3 regions of the Paenibacillus sp. NPDC057934 genome follow, and region 2 is predicted to be linked to each of the others. Evidence: riboswitches for the same ligand, from Rfam matches in the RefSeq annotation. Region 2 holds a riboswitch; each other region holds the start of a gene.
The links. A riboswitch is a leader RNA that binds a small molecule or an ion and turns the genes downstream of it on or off. The one in region 2 is predicted to bind cyclic di-AMP.

Region 1 (3,279 bases), on a different contig from region 2:
TATGATTTGGAAATTGATTTTCCGTCAGACCTTCCGTATGATGTGTTTCGTCCGGGAGAGGGTTTTGACAGCAACCAAATATTGCTGCTTGACCGGAAGGATCGGCTGCGTGAAATTTCGGAAGTTTCAGACATTATTCGTTCCATCAGCGGCATTCACCGTGGAAGATATCACTTATATTTTCCACAAGACAAGCTGAATAAGGCGCTTTCAAAACTGCCTGACTCCATTGCTGAAATATTCGCGAAATAAAGATTAAATAGTTATCTTTGAACATAGAAATCAAGACCGGGAGGACAACAGTACATGTACTTATTCGACACACATACCCATCTGGATGCTCCGCAATTCGACGAGGACCGTGAACAGGTCATTGCCCGTGCGGTGGAGGCCGGTGTCAGCAAAATGATCAATATCGGATTTAACCGGGAGACGATTCCAACCACGATGCAGCTCGCCGAATCGTATGATTATATTTATGCAGCCGTGGGATGGCATCCGCAGGATGCGATTGACATGAAGGAGGGGGACCTCGATTGGATCGCCTCGCTGTGTAGTCACAAGAAGGTTGTCGCCATTGGTGAAATCGGTCTCGATTATTACTGGGATACCTCTCCTAAGGACGTGCAGCATGAGGTCTTCCGTAAGCAGATCGGACTAGCCCGTGAGCTGAAGATGCCTATCTGTATTCATGATCGAGATGCCCATGAGGACGTGGTACGAATTCTCCGCGAGGAGAAGGCTAACGAGGTTGGTGGTGTAATGCATTCCTTCTCCGGCAGCTGGGAGACAGCGAAAATGTGCTTGGATTTGGGGTTCCATTTATCCTTCGGAGGACCGATAACGTTCAAGAATGCAAGGGTTCCCAAAGAGGTGCTGGCGCAGACGCCACTGGACCGTTTGTTGATCGAAACAGACTCCCCGTATCTGACGCCACACCCCTTCCGCGGGAAGCGAAATGAGAGCGCTCATGTCAAGTTGGTGGCAGAAGCTGCGGCAGAAATTAAAGGGATAACTTGGGAGGAATTGGCTGAAATTACGTATGCGAACGCGCTGGAACGATTTGGCATTGAGTGAAATCGGGAGAAAACACGGTGAAAAATAGAGGATAGCCGATGTATTAAACTTTTTTAATAAAAAAACAGCCGAATATTACAATATTTTAACCATATATTTGCGTAAACGTGGTTGAATCGTCCTTTACAACATGCATCAAAAAAGGATATCATCTTTTCAGTGCAGTGAGCTGTTGTTACAGTGACAGCCCACGCTATCATGGATCGTCTCGCTGAGTCTCCGTATGGAGAACGGGGGAACCAATATTGTTTTGCCGCATGCAGAGTACCACAAGCACAGCATAGAATGCCGCAGACACTATTTGATTTCTTCACGTGGTCTTTGGGGTGAATTTAAGGGCAACCGCCGTGAGCGGGTGACCCAAGATAGGGCGTCTCTCTTTCGTCCGAACCCGACAGCTAACCCCGTAAGCGAAAGTAAGAGAGGAAACCTCGTGCATAAGCCGCGTATTCTAACATCGGAGAAGCCACGAAAGAGTCCTCATAGAACTCTTTTAGGCTTCTTTTATTTTGAATAATGCGAATGTACCCTGCATACTGTTATATAACAGATGTGGGGGGAGCACTATGCCGGGCAGGCGATCCATGAGCAGGAGACGCAAAGGTATTGCAAATAGCGTGTCCTGTGACAATCTCGAATAGTTTCGTCCGAATGATGACAGTCATCTTGGTATACAGCTGACGACGGGGCTATGTAAGGAGGATGGAGAGAATGGGCGTATTCCAACCAGAAGTATCCCATGATTCGCAATCATCCAGCAGGTCTTACGCTTTACGGTGGGAACAAGTGAATTTTCGCGTACTTTCACTTGCCGGCGTGTTATCGATTTTGATCACGCTGATCATTCTGCTGTACGTGCACGGTCAAAGCAGCAAGCAGATCACTTTAGTAATAGACGGGAAAACGCAGTCTCTGGAAACGCGTGAAGCGATTCTCAGTGATGCACTAGCAAAAGAGCAAATTTCGCTGCAGCCGCATGATCAACTATCTATAGGCCTTAGTGATGAAATAAAAGACGGCGACCGTGTCGTAATTAACCGTGCGCAGCCATTCAGTCTTTCTGCGGATGGTGCAAAAAAGATTTTTTATACGACCGAGAAAACAATCGGTCAGGCCATCAAGAAGCTGGGTATTGCCCTCGAAGGCCATGATAAGATTTTCCCTTCGCTAGATACCACTATCTCTGCCAATATGGATATCAAGATTGTCCGCATTAACAAACAAACTGTACAGCGGACAACGAACTTGCCATATCGAGTCATCAAGACGGCAGACCCCTCCCTTACCAAGGGAACAGTCAGAGTGGCACAGGCGGGCGCACCAGGCGTCATGATCCAGCACATCGAAAAGGTTTATCAAGACGGTGAACTGGCTTCCATGCGTATGGTTGGGAAAGAAGTGCAGACGGTGACCAAAGACAAAATTATCGCCGTTGGCACAAAGCCTCTCCCAAAACCTGTAACAGTGGCCCAAACAACAACTTCCAAAACAGCTAATGCTACCATTTCAACAAAAACCAGTGCCAAGAGCAGTAATGTCGCCACTAAATCGGGCGTCAATTTTGAATACAAGAAATTAATCAAGAACGTCTCGATGACTGCTTATTCTTCAGAAGAACCGGGCATTGGAACTCGTACCGCCTCCGGCACACGCGTAACGGAAGGACGTACGATTGCAGTGGACCCTAATGTAATTCCTATCGGTTGGTGGGTATATATCGAAGGCCTGGGTTTCCGCCGTGCAGAAGATACTGGTGGCGCTATCAAAGGCAATAAGGTGGATGTCTACTACGATTCGCTGAACCATGCACGTAATTTCGGACGCAAGTCTCGTGCTGTGTATGTGATCGGACCTGTAAAACCAGAGCTTAACTAAGTCTGAGCTTTTGCAAAATTAGGTTGAATCAGCTATAGTGAGGGTAGCAATTAAGAATAACTTGTGCTCAGGAAATGATCGCAGAGCTACCGCTCATCACTTATACATTCTTTAGCCAAAAAGAAGGGGAGCGAATCCTCTTCTTTTTGCGTTTACGAGAAGGAGTAAACACTTATGATCAAGGAAGTAATCGTTGTCGAAGGCAAGAGCGACACGATAGCCATCAAGCGAGCGGTTCAGGCGGATACCATCGAGACTGGCGGCTCCGCGGTGGACAAGAAGGTGATTGCCAAAATCGCGCTCGCCATGGAACGGCGGGGTGTGATT
Region 2 (3,279 bases):
CCAAATCAACCTCCCGCCCAGGATAGCGCAGAACTGCAGCTTGGACAATGGCGCGGACAAAGTGCTGACCCATTCCGTGACCGCAAAGCTCAGGACGCATACCGATCCCCAAACGTACTACACCTTCCATCGGGAACAGCTGTGCGAAGCCGCAGAGATCGCCTTCATCGTTCAGCACAGATACATACTGCTCACTACGCAGCTGAGGATCGCCAAACTCAATGCCGAGCTCCTCCATCTGTTTCCAGGGCATCCAGCCATATATATTGTAAGGAGGCTCATAGCTCCATTGGCAGATGTCTTCAGCATGGCTGTTCTCCATGGGTACCACATGGAACGTAACAGGTAAATGAATCATAGGATCGTGAGTCCTCCTTTCCATAGGATAAAGTTCTATAATTTAATTATATACAAAAAGCATAAGATCGGGCGCAGAAAGTCGGGAAAATGTTGTTTGGTGAATTTCAGGAAGGGTAATGAAGAGTAACAGAGACGACAAAAAAAGCCCTTCTCCAGATTTCGATAAAATCGGGAAAAGGACTCACTTATAACTTATTGTACATCGTCAAAATCTTGAGTATCCGTTGCAAGCGCCTGATAAGCATCCGTACTCATCACGCGTTTAGCACCCACATAACGACTAACATAATAGCTCTCGCTCAATGAACTGATCGTTACACCACGAGAAGATGAAGCATGGGCGAATTTGCCTTCGCCAACATAAACGCCAACGTGGGAGATTCCTTTGCCACTGGTATTGAAGAATACCAGGTCGCCTGCTCTAAGTTCGTCACGTGACACCGTGGAGCCCATCTGATATTGGGAACCGGATTGGTGTGGCAGATCAATACCAATCTTGTTGAAGACAAACATTGTAAAACCAGAGCAATCAAATCCACTTGTAGACGTGCCACCAGCTACGTACTTGGTGCCGATAGCCTTGTCAATCACCTTATCCATCTTGGAATCGGCGAAAGCGCTTCCTGCTCCAATAGCGGTAAGCATCATAGAAAAGCCAAGCACTGCTGCTGCTAATTTCTTCTTCAAAAGTGTAAACCCCTTCCAATGCCTACGAGGTTAGCTTAAGGGTTCGGTTGAAGGTCCCCTATGACCCCTCTTCGAACAGGAGGTCAATTCACCCAAAGTGGTTCCCCCGTTTCCCTAATGGTTAGGGAACTCGGCATATACTGTTGATTAGAATTAGACTGCTATATGAATACATGACAAAACCTTATAAAAAGGTGACTCAATAATTACAAAAATGTTACTAAAAACTCACTGCGCTAATTGTAACAAACACAGCGTCGCTTGGCAATCATTTATAGCATATTTGTACGCAAAAAATGGGATTTTAAGAGCGGATTCTCACTATTAACGTTGAAAATAGAGGACAAACTGAAATTTCCAAAATTTATTGAGTTTTTTGGCACAAAGATGATTCATCTGCTCCCCTGAGGTGTATACGTATACTATAAAATAGGAAAAACCCGGAAATTGACTATGATGATAATCAGTCTCCAGGCACAATATAGATATGAAGTTAAATAGAATGGTCGTAGTGTAGAGGTTTGTTTAGTCGTAGGCAACCGCTTTATAAGCAGTTGTGCTCATGATGCGTTTGGCACCAATGTAGCGGTCAGCCCAGTATTTCTCACTCAGTGAGCTAATAATGACGCCACGTGAAGATGACGATTGGGCAAATTTACCATTTCCGACGAAGATGCCGACATGAGATACACCGTTACCAAGTGTGTTGAAGAATACGAGGTCTCCGGGCCGCATTTGACTGCGAGAGATGGAGGTACCTGCGCTATATTGCGATTGGGATGTGCGCGGCAACGAAATGCCGATGCTTTTGTATACATATGTAGTGAATCCAGAACAATCAAATCCCGCAGTGCTTGTCCCTCCAGTTTTATAGGAGGTTCCGAGGGTTTTTGTGATAACCGAGTCCATTTTGGAGTCTGCTGAAGCGCTATTGGTTCCGATACCGATGGCGAGTGCCAAGCCCAGTGTGGCTGTAACAATGATTTTCTTGAAATTCTGTCTGTTCAAAAGATGTACTCCTTCCAAGGCCTGCGAGGTTAGCTTAAGGGTTCGGTAGAAGGTCCCCTATGATCCCTCTCTTACGAGATCAATTCACCCAAAATATGGTTCCCCCACTTCCCGGTGCAAGGAATTCGGCGTTTTATGCACCTAAAGTGTGACGTATCGACAACTGCATACATGACATAAATGAAGTTATTAAGAAGTGCCTTCAAAAGATTACAAAGTTGTTACTAGTAGTACAGAAGCCATTGTATCAAACCCGTTACCATTTTGCAAATCGCTCTGCTGAAGATGACAAAAAAAGAGTCGCGGCTCCTGTTATCCAGGAACAATGACTCTTCTAATATGCCCTGAGTGGGGCGAATTTATTGTGGGAATGCTTTACTCCTCCATAGGTCATATTGAGCCGCTATGCCCCACAATTTAAGCAGTGTGGACGGGAGCGGAAGGAGTTGGCGGATCAGGAGTGCGGGCAGGCCTGGGAAGTAAATAATCCCCAAAGCGTAGATCACCAAGAGAAGCAGACTGCCTGCTCCCATTACGAGCGATACCCCTATCGCGGTGAGGAAGCACCGTAGGGCGATTAGCAGGGAAGAGAACATACCAGTCCCGGCCGTATAGCCGAACTGCATGTACAACAACAGCAAGCGGATAACATACACATAGGCGCACCAGACCAGAATATAGGGAATGCCATTCAGCAGCAGCTTATAGTCCATTAAAGATGACAGCAGCAGTGTATATATCTTGGGTGCGAACCAGTAAACGGGTAGAAGGGCGAATAGCCACTCTACCAGGCTGAAGACCAGCACGGACAGACCATGCTTCTTCATGCCGGGAAAAAAGAACAGACCGCGTTCTCCTGAACGCTCCTGATGCAGCTCATGCAGCAGACCCGCCCGAATGAACGGGGAAATGAGCAGTCGCAGCACGGTCAACCCCAGCAGCATGCATAGCCAGCGCTGTACGTCAGGGTCCGAGGTAAGACTATGCTGACCCTCGATGTAGAACAGCAGCCTGGACATACCGCTGCCCCCCGCGTTGTGTTCAGGATAACGCAGGAGGACTGATACTACGGCCTCCCGTACGAAACCATACATAAAGTAACCCCAGAGCAGCCGGTAGATGAATAGCAGGATCAGAATATAAGTTTGTTCCTTCAAACTTTGCCAACCGCGAATAATTGATGTTTTCAAGCCCATCCACCTCACCAGACCAGAGTTCCAAGCA
Region 3 (3,279 bases), on a different contig from region 2:
GGAACTCTCATACTTTACCGATCGTTCTCAATATGGTATGATGCATTTGAGACGGGAACATTAGCATGTCAGATCGTAAGTGAGATAGATATTTTTTTAATAATATTGAGAATGATCATTCTCGAAAATAAAAGGAGATGGATTCAATATGACAACACAAGATCAAAAGGGAAAAGTGGCATTGATTACAGGCGCTACTCGTGGAATTGGTGTGGAAACTGCTCGTGGGCTTGGCAAATTGGGAGCTACCGTAATTATCGGCGCCCGCGATGCGGATAAAGGACAAGCTGTTGCAGCGGAACTGAAACAAGAAGGATTAGATGTAGTGAGCGTAAAAATTGACGTGAATACCATTTCAGATCATGCTACCGTGTATGACTACATTGAGAAAAACTTTGGGAAACTAGATATATTAATTAATAATGCGGGGATCTTACTGGATGAAGAAAGTGTATCAGTCGAAGTTGTTAACCGTACAAGTACACTTCCAATTGAACTACTTAGAGAAACGTTTAATGTTAACTTTTTCTCACTGATCCAGCTGACACAAACGTTACTGCCGCTTATCCGTAAATCTGAAGCAGGGCGTATTGTAAATCTGTCCAGTGTTCTCGGTTCTCTGACTGTCCATTCAGATCCTGCTGCTCCAATTTATTCAATGAAGACATTTGCATATAATGCTTCTAAAACAGCCTTGAATGCATTTACTGTTCATTTAGCACACGAACTGAAGGACACGCCGATCAAGGTGAATTCCGTTCATCCGGGTTGGGTCCGCACTGGACTTGGAGGAGAGAAAGCCTCTTTGGATGAAAGAGAAGGAAGTCTGACCAGTATTAAGTTTGCTACACTGCCAGCCGATGGTCCAACAGGCGGGTTCTATCACCAAGACCAGCAACTGCCTTGGTAATAGCGATTTAAGATTTCTAACTTTCTGTTATTGATTATACTTGTAATTAAAAGACGCTATCATTCCAATTCTTTGGTGCTTGTAGCGTCTTTTTGCTATTCCGAAAATGTACCCTGAATCAGAGGTCGCCACCTATAAAACCTGGAAATGAAGATAGTTGTGACAAAATAACTGATATTATAATCTAATTAATCTCAAACCACAGTTACCCGCAGTGATTACAAGAATGTTACCAGTCTTTTACTTTCATATTCATGTACGCCTGCGGGACCGATAGAGGAAGAATTGATAGAAATATCAGGCCCGATTCCGCGAAAAATAACCGGTAAATAGCAGTATAATCTATAAATATGTAGAAAGAATGTGGGAGCAAATAAAGTTATGAATCTATCAAATAGCATTGACAGAAGGGGGACATCTATACTACTATACAAATAGTTACAAAATATTAATCAATGTTGCCGAATTTCAATCGTTGAAAACGGGGGAACCACATCTGGGTGAATTATTCCTGAAAGCAAGGGAATATAGGGAAACCTTTAACCGAACCCTCAGCTAACTCCGTAGGCATTTGAAGGGAGAATCACGGTCTGAAGAAGTTTATTGTTTCTGTACTTGGAGCCGCTATTCTATTAACTGCAGCAGCACCAGCCGCCTTTGCCAGTGACGTTAAGATCGAGAATGAAGTGAACCAACTCCTTGGTACTCCTTATGTATGGGGAGGCACAACAGCAGCGGGTTTTGATTGTTCCGGATTTATTTTATACATATTCAATAAGTTCAATGCCGGAGATCTTCCGCGTACCTCGCAGTCCCAAGCTAAAGCTGGAACAGCTGTAGCTAAAGAAGATCTTCGTGTCGGAGATTTAGTATTCTTTAATACCCTCGGTAACGGAATTTCTCATGCGGGTATTTATATCGGTGATGGTGAGTTCGCTCATTCCTCCAGCAGCAAGGGCGTTCGCATCAGCAAATTGTCGGAATCGTATTATGCTGATCGTTATGTTACCGCACGCCGTGTCGTGAGTGAGACAAGCTATCTGGCCATGACTGGACAGAAGTAATCCAGGAAATACATAAAAGGTGCCCCGAATTAGCTAGCTTTCTGGCTGTTCGGGGCACCTTTTATTTTGAGAGTATGCTAGGAGATTAGCGTAAAATATAGCCGCCGTCTGGGAACAGGGTGCTGCCGGTGGTATATCCGTTCGTCATCAGATATACGACAGTATGTGCGGCTTCTGCGGCTGTGCCGATCCGGCCGAGCAGGTTGATTTTGGCATAGGCGTTATAGGATTCATCCCGAACTGCCTGTTCGGCGCCATCCCAGTTAAATTCTGTGTGGATCGTTCCCGGGGAAATGACATTGACCCGAATAGGGGCCAGCTCCACCGCCAGTGCTTTACCCAGACTTTCGATGGCTCCATTGCAGGCAGCGTAGGAAGCGCCATCTGTGAGCGGTCTTTGCCCAAAGGCACCGGACATCAGTACGACCGATCCATTCGGGCGCATCTGCGGGGCAGCATATTTTACAGTATTGTATTGTGGCCAGAATTTGGCGTCAAAACAACTGCGGGCAACCTCCGCACTTGACGTAATCGGCCCTCTGACATAGCTGGCACCAGGCGTGAACAGATGATCGAACGGACCCACTTGCTCGAAAAAGGATTTCAGCTGTTCCTCATCTTTGTTATCCAATGTGTATATTTCCACGGAGTCTGCGCCCAGTCTCTCCTTGGCTAGTTCCAGTTTGTCCAAGGACCGACCTGCCAGAACGACGAATGCACCTTGCTCCACCGCTTGCTTGGCCGTTGCGAGGCCAATCCCGGAGCTTCCTCCTATAATAACGACCCGTTGATTTTGTAAAGTAAGAGTTGACATGATAGGTTGTTCTCCTTTATTCGTATGTTAGTTTCTATTCTATTATTGGGTAAAATAACGGCGCTGCACAGTACGCACTTTATTCGTACCCGGTACGAAAATTCGTACTATTTAGGAGAGACGTGCAATGGAGGGGCGTCACAGGTATGATGAAGAGAACAGGAGAGGTGATGATGATGAAACGAAATTCGCAGGAACCCAGACTGACAGGCGTTCTGGCAACCTTGGATGTCATTGGGGGCAAATGGAAGCCGCTGATCCTGTTCATGCTGCTGGTGGACGGGACGCAGCGGTTCGGGGAACTGCGGCGGAGGATACCGGACGTGTCCCAAGGCACGCTCACAAAGCAGCTACGGGAGCTGGAGGAGGACGGGCTCATTGACCGGATCTTTTATCAGGAGATGCCTCCACGCGTGGAATACAGCCTTTCTGAGCATGGCAGGACGATTGCTGTGGTGTTGGACAGTATGTGTGGTTGGGGGAGAAGCCAT

Region 1: another riboswitch for cyclic di-AMP. It lies ahead of ACFVRY_RS28105 (resuscitation-promoting factor); the one in region 2 lies ahead of ACFVRY_RS29115 (C40 family peptidase).
Region 3: another riboswitch for cyclic di-AMP. It lies ahead of ACFVRY_RS00465 (C40 family peptidase); the one in region 2 lies ahead of ACFVRY_RS29115 (C40 family peptidase).

Annotation. Positions count from the first base shown of each region.
Region 1 is NZ_JBHVPB010000018.1:47,559-50,837, reverse strand. Features, by position in the region: gene ACFVRY_RS28115 (HD domain-containing protein) at 1-252, shown strand, start outside; gene ACFVRY_RS28110 (TatD family hydrolase) at 307-1,077, shown strand; cyclic di-AMP (ydaO/yuaA leader) riboswitch at 1,277-1,505, shown strand; gene ACFVRY_RS28105 (resuscitation-promoting factor) at 1,789-2,952, shown strand; gene rnmV (ribonuclease M5) at 3,127-3,279, shown strand, end outside.
Region 2 is NZ_JBHVPB010000022.1:16,497-19,775, forward strand. Features, by position in the region: gene ACFVRY_RS29105 (GNAT family N-acetyltransferase) at 1-358, opposite strand, end outside; gene ACFVRY_RS29110 (C40 family peptidase) at 553-1,047, opposite strand; cyclic di-AMP (ydaO/yuaA leader) riboswitch at 1,052-1,193, opposite strand; gene ACFVRY_RS29115 (C40 family peptidase) at 1,573-2,055, opposite strand; cyclic di-AMP (ydaO/yuaA leader) riboswitch at 2,059-2,196, opposite strand; gene ACFVRY_RS29120 (hypothetical protein) at 2,415-3,245, opposite strand; gene ACFVRY_RS29125 (M1 family metallopeptidase) at 3,257-3,279, opposite strand, start outside.
Region 3 is NZ_JBHVPB010000001.1:103,207-106,485, forward strand. Features, by position in the region: gene ACFVRY_RS00460 (SDR family oxidoreductase) at 149-910, shown strand; cyclic di-AMP (ydaO/yuaA leader) riboswitch at 1,360-1,496, shown strand; gene ACFVRY_RS00465 (C40 family peptidase) at 1,501-1,974, shown strand; gene ACFVRY_RS00470 (SDR family oxidoreductase) at 2,060-2,788, opposite strand; gene ACFVRY_RS00475 (winged helix-turn-helix transcriptional regulator) at 2,962-3,279, shown strand, end outside.